2 regions of the Priestia sp. KCTC 13724 genome follow, and region 1 is predicted to be linked to the other one. Evidence: predicted binding sites of a transcription regulator. Region 1 holds the regulator's gene; the other holds the start of a gene.
The links. Region 1 encodes LexA, which represses DNA repair genes until DNA is damaged. Its sites were predicted from a motif close to CGAACATATGTTCG; they were not measured.
Positions count from the first base shown of each region.

Region 2: the regulator LexA is predicted to act here: its motif matches at 2,812-2,825, upstream of AC1UFB_RS14745 (DUF6434 domain-containing protein).

Region 1 covers NZ_JBXDLD010000169.1:43,156-50,660, forward strand. Annotated here, with positions in the region: gene sirA (sporulation inhibitor of replication protein SirA) at 1-307, opposite strand, end outside; gene AC1UFB_RS19000 (hypothetical protein) at 333-566, opposite strand; gene tkt (transketolase) at 694-2,700, opposite strand; gene AC1UFB_RS19010 (DUF896 domain-containing protein) at 2,882-3,112, opposite strand; gene AC1UFB_RS19015 (YneB family resolvase-like protein) at 3,174-3,845, opposite strand; gene yneA (cell division suppressor protein YneA) at 3,921-4,256, opposite strand; gene lexA (transcriptional repressor LexA) at 4,401-5,021, shown strand; gene AC1UFB_RS19030 (hypothetical protein) at 5,138-5,299, shown strand; gene AC1UFB_RS19035 (magnesium transporter CorA family protein) at 5,422-6,867, shown strand; gene AC1UFB_RS19040 (GH25 family lysozyme) at 6,889-7,505, opposite strand, start outside.
Region 2 covers NZ_JBXDLD010000108.1:14,505-22,009, forward strand. Annotated here, with positions in the region: gene AC1UFB_RS14725 (MFS transporter) at 1-671, shown strand, start outside; gene AC1UFB_RS14730 (hypothetical protein) at 825-1,298, shown strand; gene AC1UFB_RS14735 (hypothetical protein) at 1,438-1,881, shown strand; gene AC1UFB_RS14740 (hypothetical protein) at 1,956-2,180, shown strand; gene AC1UFB_RS14745 (DUF6434 domain-containing protein) at 2,210-2,779, opposite strand; gene AC1UFB_RS14750 (nucleoside triphosphate pyrophosphohydrolase) at 2,944-3,270, shown strand; gene AC1UFB_RS14755 (SRA domain-containing endonuclease) at 3,409-4,206, shown strand; gene AC1UFB_RS14760 (ring-cleaving dioxygenase) at 4,234-5,178, shown strand; gene AC1UFB_RS14765 (beta-ketoacyl-ACP synthase 3) at 5,446-6,435, opposite strand; gene AC1UFB_RS14770 (Ig-like domain-containing protein) at 6,665-7,505, shown strand, end outside.

The DNA of each region.
Region 1 (7,505 bases):
CTTCAATCGTTATACATCGACTATTTATTTTCAGCGAAGCCCGGCTTTTTTTGTGTGGGTATTCTAAAACAAAATGATCATTGTGTATAAAGAAGTGAGGGTATTGAGAAAATATTTGAAGTATCGCGCGCTGAATATATGAAATAGCAAGGGGTCTTGTAATGTATTCAACCTGCTTTTGAAGATATTGATCTTCTAAGCCTCTCTTCATTTTATAATCCACAAATAGTTGAAAAACAAGCTTCTCTCTTTGAAAATATGCTTTTGCTACTTCGTCTTCCATTAAATATACTTCATATGTTCTCATACTTCTCCTCCTTACTTTCGCCTTTTTATTTTTTTATTATAGCTTGTCCACATTGCAATGGTTGTCTATTGATGCAAAAATTCTTTTGTTTTTTTGTCGAAACAAAAAGAGTTTGGGACATAACAAAATGATTGCTTCTAAGAGACGAACAATAGCCGTTCCCATCTCTTTGGTTTGTCTGAACACGTTCGTTCCATTGCGCTGCGGGATCTCCATTTTCCCTCTCTTTCCCGCAGGAGTCGAGTGTCCTACGCTCCATTCCCCCCTGTTTCCAACATTGTTTTCACAATCAAACAAAAAACCTGAACGATTAAAAGTGAGAGACTCTCAATCGTTCAGGTTTATCATTGGCTGAATTATTTATGTCCCAGCCTCTTTTTTATCAATTATGCATTTAACATGCTTTTTACTCTTGCTACAACGTTATCAACTGTAAAGCCAAATTCCTTCATAATTATTTCACCAGGAGCAGAAGCACCGAAATGGTTAATGCCAAGAACTTGACCTTCGTCACCTACATAGCGCTCCCAACCTAATGTCGAAGCCATTTCAATACCTAAGCGCTTCTTCACTGATTTTGGAATAACACTTTCTTTGTACTCAGCTGACTGCTTCTCGAAGCGATCCCATGATGGCATGCTGACAACAGCTACTGAAACACCTTCTGCTTCAAGTGCTTTTTGTGCTTCTACTGCTAAGCTTACTTCAGAACCAGTTGCAAGTAGAAGTGCATCCGCCTGTTCTTTACCTGCTTTTGATACAACGTAAGCCCCTTTTGAAACACCTTCATAAGCAGTTTCACTCGTACCTTCAAGAGTCGGTAAGTTTTGACGAGTTAACACAAGCGCTGTTGGCGTATCTGTAGACTCTAATGATAAGCGCCATGCTGCAGCCGTTTCGTTAGCGTCTGCTGGACGAATAACTGATAGACCAGGCATTGCGCGTAATGAAGGTAATTGCTCGATTGGCTCATGTGTTGGACCATCTTCACCAACTGCAATACTGTCATGCGTAAATACATACGTAACAGGTAGCTTCATTAATGCTGCTAGACGAATTGCTGGACGTAGGTAATCAGAGAATACGAAGAACGTACCGCCGAATACTTTTACACCACCATGAAGAGCCATACCGTTAAGCGCTGCGCCCATTGCAAATTCACGAACACCAAACCAGATGTTGCGTCCACTGTAATCTTTTGCAGTAAAGTCTTCTGCACCTTTGATCATTGTTTTGTTTGAACCAGCAAGATCTGCTGAACCACCAAAGAATTGAGGAACAGCTTGTGCTACTGCGTTTAATACTTCACCTGATGAAGCACGAGTTGCTAAGCTTGAACCAGTTTCATATACAGGTAATTGTTGTTCCCAACCTTCTGGAAGTTTACCTTGTACAGCTAATTCAAATTGAGCGGCTAGCTCAGGATGTTTTTCTTTATACTGAGCAAAAACGTCGTTCCATTCTTTTTCTTTCTTTGCACCTTCATCAGCAATCGTTGCTTTAAAGTGTGCATAAACTTCTTCTGGCACATAGAAATCTTCTTCAAACGTCCAGCTATACGCTTCTTTTGTTAATTTTGTTTCATCTGCACCTAGTGGCGCACCGTGAACACCTGATGTTCCCGCATGGTTTGGAGAACCATAACCAATTGTTGTTTTTACTTCAATTAAAGTTGGACGAGAAAGATCTTCTTTAGCTGCTTCGATTGCACTTGAAAGCTCTGCTACGTCATTTCCATCTTCTACGCGAATTACTTGCCATCCGTAAGCTTTGAAACGACCTTCTACGTTTTCAGAGAATGAACGGTCTAAATCTCCGTCTAATGAGATGTCGTTTGAATCATAAAGCACGACAAGGCGACCTAATTTTAAGTGCGCTGCTAATGAAGCTGCTTCAGCTGATACACCTTCCATTAAGTCTCCGTCACCACAAATACCGTATGTAAAGTGATCAACGATTTCAAGTCCCTCTTTATTATATGTTTCGGCTAAATGACGCTCAGCCATCGCTTTACCAACTGCCATTGCAATTCCTTGTCCTAATGGACCAGTTGTTGCATCAACACCTGCTGTGTGACCATACTCTGGATGACCTGGTGTTTTACTTCCCCATTGACGGAAGTTTTTTAAATCGTCAATTGATAGGTCATAGCCTGCTAAGTGTAATAAGCTATATAGAAGTGCTGAACCATGTCCTGCTGATAAAACAAAGCGATCACGGTTAAACCAATCCGGATTTGATGGGTTAATATTCATAAACTTTGTCCATAGCGTGTACGCCATTGGAGCTGCTCCCATTGGCATACCTGGGTGACCTGAATTTGCTTTTTCAATAGCATCAATTGATAAAGTACGAATTGTTGCAATTGAAAGATCTTCAATACGTTGTGTCATAACTCTTCATTCCTTTCAAAACTATGTATATATGTAATCATACTAATGATTAACGATTTTGTACAATATTTGATTCGTTTTTTTTCGTACTTTTACATTTTTCGTTTCCAAACGCAAAAATATACAAAAAAAACTAGAGAAACTCATTTCCCTAGTTTTTGCACCACAGCAAACCATCGCCTTAGTGTAGACGCTTCTTTTTGCTATCTTTCAGTTTTTTAGGGGTTACGTCATTCCCTTTTTCATCAACAACTTTAATCGTATGAAGATGATTTGTCATTGATTGACGGAACGTTTGTAAATATTCTTTGCGAAGCTCTTGCTGTTCTTGTGCTTCAGCTTCTGTTAAACCTTCCGCCTTTGATTTTTTAGATAGTTGATTGATTCGTGCCATTTTATCTTTAGACAACATTTTGTCAGAACTCCTCGCTTTTTAATACAGTTTAAAGCATAATACAATACTACACATCTTACTAAATCTCTTGTTTTTTAGCAAGAAGCTCGCCTTGGTCGTCGCAGTACTCCTGATAGCGACGGTGTACAGTTGCTTTTGATACCTTATAACCAAAGCCTTTTAGCGTGACAGCAATTTCTGCAAATGTTAAGCCATTATTACGTAGTTGTACAATTTCTTCTATGGGAACTTCCTTTCGTTCTCTACCTGAGTTTACATGCTGGTTTTTCAAATTATGCTCCGGGTGATACCCATTAGCAACTGCTCTTTTCATACCTCGTTTAATTTTTGCATTATGTAATTTTCTTTGATGTTCTTCCACCAAGCTAATGATGTTTAACAACATGGAATCAGCTTCTGATAGCTGTAGCTGTCCCTGATGACTAATCGTGTAAATTGCTACTTTCTCTTTATTTAACGCGTGTAGTAAAGCAATCCTTGCATTTCCACGCCCCAGTCGTGTTTCATCCTGAATAAGCAGGGTAGAAACGTCTTCTGCTTTTAATAATTCTAAGACTTCTAATATTCCTTCTCGGTCAACTTCATAGCCGCTCGCTTTTTCAGAAATAACTTCACAAACTGTAAAATTATGCATCTTAGCAAGTTGCATTAACTCTTCTTCCTGCCTCTTTAACGATGTCTCTTGGGCTTCTTTATCCGTACTTACTCGACAATAGATAACTGCTTTCATCTTTCTAGCTCCCTTTCTTCATTTCCAAACACTAAAACCCCTACCATCGTTCAGTAGAGGACTCGTAGCTCTAGTTCACTTATCAAAAGCAATCTGATGATCACTTGCTAAATCAGATTTCAATACCGGAATATATAACTGATCTCCCGGAGAAAGCGACTGTGTAGATGGAACAGTTAGCTCATTCATATTTTGGACCCATTCTACAAATTCATTTGGTGATAAATTATGATGCTTACTATATTCTTGGGATAATTCCCAAATAGTGTCACCCTTTGCAATAGTAACAGTTGTATATTTTTCTAACTCCACTCTATCTGCTCCTAATAGCAACGTCAAGACATATGTAAGTGCGGCGATAACCACAAAAAAGGTAGTATAATGTTTAATAGATTCTATTAATGGTCTCATTTCAAATCCCCCTCAGAATGTATGTTCTCATTTTATTGCGAACATCCGTTTCTGTCAATGGGTTTTTTCGAACTTATGTTTGTATATTATATATAGCCATGATATAATTTATAGCAAAGAATAGCTAAAAATGAGGTGAAATGTATGAAGCTATCAAAACGTCAACAAGAAATACTAGATTTCATTAAGCATGAAGTGAAATTAAAAGGATATCCCCCATCTGTTCGCGAAATTGGTGAAGCAGTTGGTTTAGCATCTAGTTCAACAGTTCACGGGCACTTAGCTCGTTTAGAAAGTAAAGGTCTAATTCGTAGAGACCCCACAAAACCAAGAGCAATTGAAGTTCTTCAAGCAGAGGCCGATGTAAGCATTCCACAAAGTGCAGTTATAAATGTTCCTGTTATCGGTAAAGTTACGGCAGGCTTTCCAATTACTGCAATTGAAAATGTAGAAGAATACTTTCCGTTACCTGACAAGTACGCCTCTCCAGATGAGCAAGTATTTATGTTAGAAATTATGGGAGAAAGTATGATTGAAGCCGGTATACTAGATGGAGATATGGTCATTGTTCGCCAACAGCAAACAGCTAATAACGGCGATATTGTTGTAGCAATGACGGAAGACAACGAAGCAACTGTCAAACGTTTCTTTAAAGAAGATAATTTCGTTCGCTTACAGCCAGAAAACTCCACAATGGCACCTATTATCTTACGTCATGTAACTATTTTAGGAAAAGTCATTGGAGTATATCGCTCCATTCATTAAGAAAAGAGACTGAGACATAAGTAGTTCAGCCTCTACTATACCTGAACGATTGAGAGTTCATAACTTTTAATCGTTCAGGTTTTTTTGTTGATTGTGAAAACAATGTTGGAAACAGGGTGGAATGGAGCGTAGGACACTCGACTCCTGCGGGAAAGAGAGGGAAAATGGAGATCCCGCAGCGCAGCGAGGAAGTTCAGGTTCCTCCCCGCGGAAAGCGAGTGGCCGTAGCGCAATGGAACGAATGTGTTGAGACAAACCAAAGAGATGGGAACAGCTAGTGTTCGTCTTTTAGAAGCAATCATTTTGTTATGTCCCAGCCTCTTTTATGTTTTTTTTTGGTCAAATATAGGTATATTACTTAAAGAGCAATAATGAAAAGCATAAGGGAGGGAATTTCTCAGTGGATAAGTGGCAAGCAATGAACTCTCCTTTTCAAGATATTACACCGAATCGTGCAATAAACATGTTCTTGTTTCCTTTTTCTTTTAACCGAAAAGAGAAAAAAGATTTAGTTTCAGCTCTTTATGAGCATGAATTTGACTTTTTTTCTCTAGAGAATACAGATTTAGAAAAGAAATTTTATAGCAAAGACTATTTTGTTTCCCACGCTAGCCTTGATCAATACTTTCTTCCTTATATCGAATGTATTCTCTTTCCTCAATCACCAAAAGAAACAGGGCTCATTCGATTTTCAAAAAAGGTGAATCAAGAAATTACATTTGAAACAAAAGCGTCAACAATTCTAAGTGAAGTTTTGTCTATTGATATTTTTTTATGCCCATTTGAAATCGGTGTAATGACGATTCGTATCGAAGTAAAGGGAAACCATTATTCGTACGATGACGTCATTGAGTTTATGAATCATTTTCGCGTATTAGAGCCTAAATTAGCTGAAGAGCACGGAGCGACCATTACATACAAAAATAAAACCTATGATAAAGTACAAGATTATATTTTTTCAAACTTAACACCGTTTCTAAAACCTTACATTGAGCAAGAAACACAGCACAGCAAACATTTTGGAAGCCTGCCTTATTTTATTGATGAACGGATGTACGTACTAAGTTACGTAACCGTCAACAATGAACAGCCTATTAGCAGTGGCACCTTATTTCGAACTGGACAACTGAACAGCTATGATACTGGCGGTAAACCATTTATTTCAGCTAGAAACCAAGAATATATTGATGAATACAATGATCAACACGTCTACAAGCGATGGACGCCCGAAACATACTATGTTGTAACAGACCACGTTTTTTCTTGCATTTCACATTCAGCCGATGAAGAGACGAATCAAATGTTAATGAATCACCTATTTGGTCAGCACTACTATAATCTATTTTTACATTTCTTTTATAAAATTGTACTGTTGAAACTATCTTATCAATATTCGCAGCTTACATTTGAAAAAGACCAAAACGCTATTGAGCGACTCATCCGCTCTATCACACTCTTTTCAGGTAAGTACTTGTTTTTAGAAATCAGTTCTCGAACGGAAGGACAAGAATTTTCTAGACTTTTCAAAAAGACCTTTCACATTGATTCACTCTACCAAGAAGTGAAGGAAACACTTGGGACTTTATATCAAAATCAAGAAAAAATTGCAGGGAAACGTCATAATTATCTACTGTTGATTTTGACCATCTATACTGTGCTATCCGGTATTTACGGAATGAATTTAGTTATTGAAAGCTGGAATAAAAACCTAAGCTGGAGCGCAATAAAAGATTATTCATTGTTTGAGTACATCGCCTTTATCGTTGCTTTGTCAGGAATTACAATTAGCATTAGCTTAGGAATAAATGCTTTATATAAACTAATTAAAGACCGTCTTCAAAAATAACGAGCATAGGTTCTATGCTCGTTATTTTCCTTTCATCACTTCTTCTAATTTTAATCGAACGTTCGGTCCGTAAATTCCATCCACTTCTTTTGGCAAATAGACTTTTTGAAAGCGAGCAACAGCATTAGCTGTATTGGCTCCATAAATTCCGTCTATTCCATGATTAGGAGCGAACTTATTGGGATAAAAGTAAACGGAAGCAAGCGCTTTTTGGAGTACAAACACTGCTTCTCCTCTCGCTCCCTTTTTTAACATGCCTTTAGGTAGAGACGGATTAGAACTTTTCACAAATTGACTTTTCATTTGTTGAAAAGACGTTTTTACGGTACTTAGTAAGCTTGGCTTCGACTCCTTGACATACTGAAAAAAAGCAGCGTTCATTTCATTTAAATCGACATACGTTGAAATCCCGTCAACTTTCCCCTGATCGGTAAATTGAAATATGGTCCACTCTGACCAAGTAAATAGGTTTCCCGGGCAATCAAATCCTTCCGTTCGGTTACTGCTACTATAGCGAGCAATCCAAAGAGGATAATAGGAAAGCTCCTTTGTGAAGTATGTTTTAGCAAAGTGATACCCACTATATAACAAAGGCTGTACACCAGTATTTTTCTCCATTTCTTCTAGCCACGTTCGGC
Region 2 (7,505 bases), on a different contig from region 1:
CCTTATTTGTTCTGCCTGAATCACCAATGGAAGAACGCGTGAAGGCTGACCCACTTCAACCAGAAAAGCAGGGCTTATTTACACAGTTACGTAATTCGTATAAGGAACCGTACTTTTTAAGCTTAACTATTGTGTTTGTTGCTTCGTTTGGCTTAGCGAATTATGAGACGGTATTTGGTTTATTTGTAGATCGTAAATTCGGCTTTACGCCAAAGGATATAGCATTTATTATCACGTTTGGTTCCATTGCAGGAGCTGTTGTTCAGCTCACTATTTTTGGGTGGATTGTCAATAAGTTTGGTGAGAAAAGGGTTATTTCAATCTGTCTGTTTGTAGCAGGCTTATTCGTACTTTTAACTTTGTTCACGCATGCATACTGGTTGATTGTTGTCGTAACGTTTACGCTGTTTTTAGCAATCGATATTTTACGACCAGCTATTAGTACACAAATGTCAAAACTTGCTCAAGAACAGCAGGGCTACGTAGCCGGCTTAAATTCTGCTTACACAAGTTTAGGAAACATTGCAGGACCTCTTGTTGCAGGGATTTTATTTGATATTGATATCAACTTTCCATATGTAGCAGCGGCCATCGTTTTATTCGTTTGTTTCGTCTTAACGTTAACAGTAGGAAAGCGAGTAGCTCAGTCAAATCCAGTTGTTGAGAAGTAAAAGTGGTTGAAGAACGTTCTATTCCTAGTGGATAGGACGTTTTTCATTGACTTTTGACAGGTTGTTTCATACACTTTTAGTAAAATATTTCAGCTTAGGCTGTATGTTGCTACTTATTAAAGTAGAGAAGATACATAAGGAAGGAACGAATATATGAATGAAACCTCATCTGTAAAGTCGATGGGCTATTTAATTAGTCGTAAGCTTATTGCAGGACTAATCATGGTTGTTGCCATTAGTGTCTTAGCGTTTGTCACGGCGATTATACCTGCGGATAAGCCAGCTGACTTTACTATCCTTAACTTTATTCAGGAGTTTAAGAAAGAAGGGAGTTTTTTCGCGCTTGGGTACTACTTTTTTATTGTAGGCTCAGCTGTTATCTTAACCTCTTTTGTGGTAGAGCTAATTGTGCAAACGATTACAAATCGCTGGGAAGGTAAGTACAAGTGGTGGATTACGGGTGCTTTACATTTTGTTTTATCACTTTTTTTCATCCCGATGCTGCTTTTTTTCTTTATTGTGGATCGCTTATTGGCATTTAAAAAGACGCCATATCATTGGAAGCATGTACTTGGATTTTTTGTAGCTCCAATTGCGCTATTTAGTTTATTTGTTGTTATCGTTTAAAGCCTCTCTGCTTCAGAGAGGTTTTTTTATGGAAGCGTTAGGGGGAACTTTGGTGAATAAGATGCTAAAAGGAAGAAAATAACGAATTTTATAAAAATAATGATATACTAAACTCATTAGTACTGTAGGAGGTTATTGTGTGAAAGGATACTTCAAGCCATTTGCCATTATAATAGGTGCGCTTTTACTTTTTCTAGGAGGATACGTATTTGGAAAATCCACGTCTGATCAAGTCACTCGGGAAATCTGGATTGGCGACGGGAAGGACGGAGAGACAGACGTTCAAAAGGTCATTACGGACTTAGAAAATCAAGCTGCTGTCGATAACTTATCAATGATTTACGCTCACAGAGAAAGCATTGATACCGCGAATGTAGATATAAATAATCCGGATCTTTACGTAGCATTTAATAGTCCGAAGCAATCAGCATTATTAGTTGAATCTCGCCTTTGGTTAAACGATAAGGGAGCTGTTATAGCGGAACGTACGGGTGAGACGTGGGATGAAGTTGACTATTCTACAATTCCTGTGGAAGATGCTTCTTATATTCAAAACTTGTTGAAGAACAGTAGTGAAGAATAAATTACTTTATTTTCCACGAAATGAATCTTTTTGAATGTTCGTTCGTAATAGAAATAAAGGGGAGGCGATATTCATTGAAAAATTACATAGTCTTTATTGCTAGCTTTGTCGTCTTAATGCTTGTATTTCAAGTAGGTAGTGGTATGTTGCTAACCATGCTGTACAATCCAGAGGTGGGAGAAAAAGTTGGAACGTTAGGAAGTACTGTTACCTTTGGTGATAGTGCCTACATGTTTCCGCTTGTAGTCGCAATGCTAGCAGCAACAATTTCCTTTTTTATTTCAAAACGACTTTCATAATGTAGTAGAAAACTAGGCATGTACGGTGCCTAGTTTTTTCTTTTATATGTTCGAGCTCCAGGCTGTTCTTTTACTGCACGCCACGCTGCAATTGCATCTGCACGGCTTTTCCCTTTGTTGGTTGGGTCTGCAAAGAAATCTCTTGTAAACTGGTTATATTCAAACTGGGCTCCAATTTCTCGCTGATAGGAAGGATCTTTTTTTCGGCTTTCTTCTTCATACCAGGCCGTCACAACATCACGATATGTCTTGCCACCATTCTGTTTAAAGTAGTTTTGGATATAGGTTGAAAAATGAAAGTTTGGAATGATAGTTTTGAAAAATGTCCGTACGCTTTGGCTACAGCGATGGTGTTTTGTAATAACAGTGTCAAGACTCAGTTCTTCTAACTTCTTACCGTTAGGAGCACCCGTCTTTTTATGAACAGGACGTTTTATTTCTCCAGTTTGCAAAAAGAGATGAATTCGCTCTGTTAATTCTGCTTTGGAGCCACTTCTGGAGATGTGGTGGTCGTGGCAAAAACCTTGTAGTTCTTTCTTTAACCAATAATAGCTGAGAAATTCTTTTGTCTTAATGTGTTGATTCAGTTTAGGTCTCATACATAACCATCCTTTCCATCTATTTCAATATTAGAACATTAGTTCGTATTTTGTCAATGGCATAATAGAGAAAATATACCATTCATAACGATTCACTTTACTACACCTTATTTCCACCTTTTAGTATAATTAGTCATATCATTTAGAGGAAAGGAGCCGAGCAAATGCCTGCTTATAATAAGCTAGTCCGTGATTACATTCCGCAGATTATCGAACAAAGCGGAAAGAAGTATACAACAAGCAACCTCACTATTGATGAATACAAAAAGGAACTAAAGAAAAAAGCTGAAGAAGAATGGAGCGAATATAAGGAAGCCAAAACGGAGCACGAGGCAGTAGAAGAGCTTGCGGATTTACTGGAAGTTGTTTATGCGCTTGCTGCATTAAACGGCGCAACTCCTCAGCAGCTGGAACATGTGCGTCAGCAAAAAGCAGATGAGAAAGGTGGCTTTAACGAAAGAGTTTTTTTAGTAGAGGTGGAAGATCAATAACTCTTAGTATATAAACCTTTTTTAAAATGATAATTGTCCAAAGAAAGACGCTCCTTTTTAAGCACAACTAAACTCAAGTTGTGCTTTTTTATGATACACTAAAACTAAGAAAAGAGATCTACATCAGGGGGCACAATTGTGATTACAGATTTACAGTTTGGTGAGGCTTTTGTACGAGGAAAGCGATATCGCCGCAAGCAAATTCATGACCTTTATAAAGGACAGGAGCAAAGTGAAATTTCAACGCCAAAAGAGCATCCATATATCTTTATTTTTACAAAGATGAGTGGTGAAGAATACGGTACTTCTCATGGGTGGAACGACGATCAAACAACCTTTTTTTACACTGGAGAAGGACAGCGCGGTACGATGCAGCTAATTAAAGGAAATAAAGCCGTGATGGAACACGCAGCGAACGGCGAAACCATCTATTTATTTCAGTACGTAGAGCCTGGGATTGTCGAGTTTTTAGACGAGATGACGTATGCAAACCATCAGCTTGAGTTGATGTGGGATGCAGACGGAAGCTTTCGCGAAGCGATTATGTTTGAACTAAAGTGTAACCATATATTAGAAGAGAAAGCGAACGCAGTTAACATTGACTCAACGGTAAAAGAAGAGTTATTAGAACGGTTCTATGAGGAAAAGAGCTTAACGAAAAAGATAGCACTCCTTAATCATTATGTGAAAGTGCGAGCGAACGGAAAGTGTGAATCATGCGGAGCACCAGCATCATTTAAAGATAAAAAAGGAATGCCGTATTTAGAGATTCACCACATCAACCACTTAACTGACAGCGGGTTAAACAAAGTGGATCAAGTTGCGGCACTTTGTCCCATTTGCCATAGTCACATTCACCATGGACAGGGTGGAGAAAATTACAATGCAAGGTTGGGTACACTAATTAAAGAAAAAGAATTAGAAGCAGTTCAATAATGGAACGAATAGAAAGGCGTGAAAGTAATGGAACTACTAGGTCTGCATCACGTTTCAATTTTAACGGGAAAAGCCGAAAAAAATTATGACTTCTTTACCAATGTACTGGGGATGCGTCTTGTAAAAAAGACGGTTAATCAAGATAATCCGCAATCCTATCATCTTTTTTACGCAGATGCAGAAGGGACACCGGGAACGGAAGTCACTTATTTTGATATTCCTGGTCTTGGTAGAACCTATCCTGGAACAACAGATATTTCAACCGTATCCTTGCGTGTGCCGACGACGGAGTCGCTTTACTATTGGAAACAGCGCTTTGAAGAGCTACAAATCGATCACGATGAGCTGACAACTCAAGCAGGTCGCAACGCTCTTGCGTTTCGTGATTACGAAGGCACACGCCTCATGCTTGTTGCAGATGACGGAGAAAAAGGTGTACGTGCCGGTGTTCCTTGGAAGCGAGAAGATATTGAGGAGAATCATGCGATTATTGGCTTAGGCCCTGTTACCTTAACAGTTGCAGAAGCGAAGCTAACAGCAGATATCTTAACAAACGTTATGGGCTTTCGTCATGTAAGATCTTATGATTCAATGGAAGTGTATGCAACAGGAGAAGGGGGAAGCGGAGCTGAAGTACATATTGTAGAAGAACCCGGGGTGCCAAAAGCAAGGCTAGGAAGAGGTGGCGTTCATCACGTTGCGTTTCGTGTTCCAAATGAGCAGGAATACCGCTACTGGCTTGAACGCTTAAACCAGGCTCGCATTCCTCATTCCGGAGAAGTCGAACGCTACTATTTTAAAGCGATTTACTTTAAAGAGCCAAATGGCATCTTGTTTGAACTTTCAACCGATACCCCTGGTTTTGCAACCGACGAACCAAAAGAAACGATGGGAGAGAAGCTCGCTCTACCACCATTTTTAGAACCGCGTCGAGCAGAAATTGAGGCGAATTTGCGTCCGTTAGATATATAGAAAGCACAGCTGTTTTTATGGCTGTGCTTTTTTGTATTTCGTTGTGTGTTTTTTAAGGTCGAAAATGCCCATAGTGACGCATGTTAGCCCTACAATTACGCCAAGAATCGTCCAAAACCAGTTGCTGCCCCAGTTCGAATAGGTAGTTACTAAGCTGCTGCATCCGATAGTTATTGTTCCGTATTTAGCACGCCATTTGTCTAACTTTGATTCTTTATTCGTAGATATCGTCCTTAACTCCTTCCATAAACAATATGAAAAAAAGGTTTAACGTTCATCGAGGCTCCATCTAATGATATAACCTGCATGAGTTAGTCCTCCTCCAAACCCATACAGAAGTACAAGATGATTTTTCTGCAACTTACCCTCTTTTAAGGCAAGCTGTAAAGCGAGAGGAATGGAAACAGCTGATGTATTGCCGTAATACTCGACGCTTGTTAATAGTTTTTCGCGGGGGAATTCAGCTTTTTCACAAATGGATTCAATCATACGCAAGTTTGCGCTGTGCGGGACGAACCAATCAATGTTTTCTTTTTGAAGATTGGTTTGTTGTAACAGCGAATCAATACCTGCTGGAACGGTTCTGGTAGCCCATTTATACACTTCACGTCCATTTTGAACCATTTTCCCAGGGGTTTTAAGCTGTTCTCCGTTCATCGTTACAGATAAGTTTGTTCGATACACATGCTTACCACCGCTGCCCTTTGATCCCATATGAGTTGCTATAAAGCTTGGACTTTCAAAATCTTGTTCAACTAATACAGCTGCTGCTCCGTCGCCAAATAAGATGCAGGTAGAGCGGTCTTTATAATCCGTTACTTTTGATAGCGTCTCTGCTGTAACGACTAAGACTTTTTGGTGTAATCCAGATGTGATAAAGCTATTAGCGATATGTAATCCGTAAGTAAAGCCAGCGCACGTTGCGTTAAAATCGAATGTTCCTGCACTATTAATCTCAAAGTAATCTTGAATTTGACAAGCTACGCTCGGAAAGGCATAGTCAGGTGTCGTAGTGGCAACGATAATACAGTCGACGTCATGGATATTTTTGTGATAGCTTGCTACTAAGTTTTCAATTGCTTTAAACGCTAGATGAGAAGAGTACTCCTCACTGCTTGCAATTCTTCTTTCTTTCATACCTGTCCTTTGTACAATCCATTCATCGCTAGTATCAACAAGTTGTTCAAGTTGGTCATTGGTTAGTTTATTTTCAGGAACATAGGTCCCAATAGCGGTAATACGTGCTGAAGAATTCATTTTAAAACACCTTTCTCTATGACTAGGTTATATTATTAAATGTTAATACTAGATTACAAAATTGTCAATCATTGTATATTTAATATTCTTATCATTAAAAAGCTTTTACATAAATTAAGGTAGGATTTTGTCGAAAAATAGACGTAGAAATTAATAGTTTTATTAGAAAAATAGTAGTATTATAGTTGTGAGTAAAAAGTAACCGAATGGGACTTAGGGGGATTTTTTGATGAGTAAGAAGAAGGTTGTTACAGCATTAACTGCAGGTTTATTGGTTTCTTCGTTATCGATGGGGACAGGTTACGCAGAAGAGAATAATTATGGTGTATCAAAAAAAACAATTGAAGAGCAGGCAGAGGTTAGCAAAAAGCTAGAAAAAAACATTGTGCAGCCAGAAATAATAAACGAGGTAAAGTCAGATGTTTTGAAGTCGTTAAATATGCCAGCACCATTTTCAAATAAAGCAGCAAAAAGTCTTCAGCGATCAAGCGTAAGCTTTGATAATGAAGAAATTGTTTTTGAATCAGAGCCCAATGATGATTTTCATACAGCAAATATAATGTCTTACGGTAACACAGTCATTGGTCAGCTTTTACCACTTTACGATTTGGACATGTATAAAGTGAATGTTCCTACAGCCGGCGCATTCATTATAGCAGGAGGTGCCTCTTCACCTGCAATCGATTTAGGCTTTACGGTTACCGAAAAAGATTATAAAGATAATAATAATGTCAGCTACTTAGGCAGCGAGTTTGACGAAGAGATTGAAACGCAAGTGTATCAAGTAAACAAAGCTGGTACTTATTATGTTCCAGTTATTGACTTTGATAATATCGATGACCTTGATGATAATTCGGAAGAAGATATTTATATTTTGTCAGCGGCGTTTGTTGATAACGTTGCGCCAGCAAAGCCAGTAGTGAATCAAGTTACTAACAATGATAAAGTAATCACTGGAAAAGCGGAGGCGAACTCAACGGTAACAGTGAATGTTGGTAAAAATCGAATCGGCTATGCGAAAGCAAATGCGAGCGGATCGTTCTCTGTTAGTATTCCAGCTCAAAAAGTAG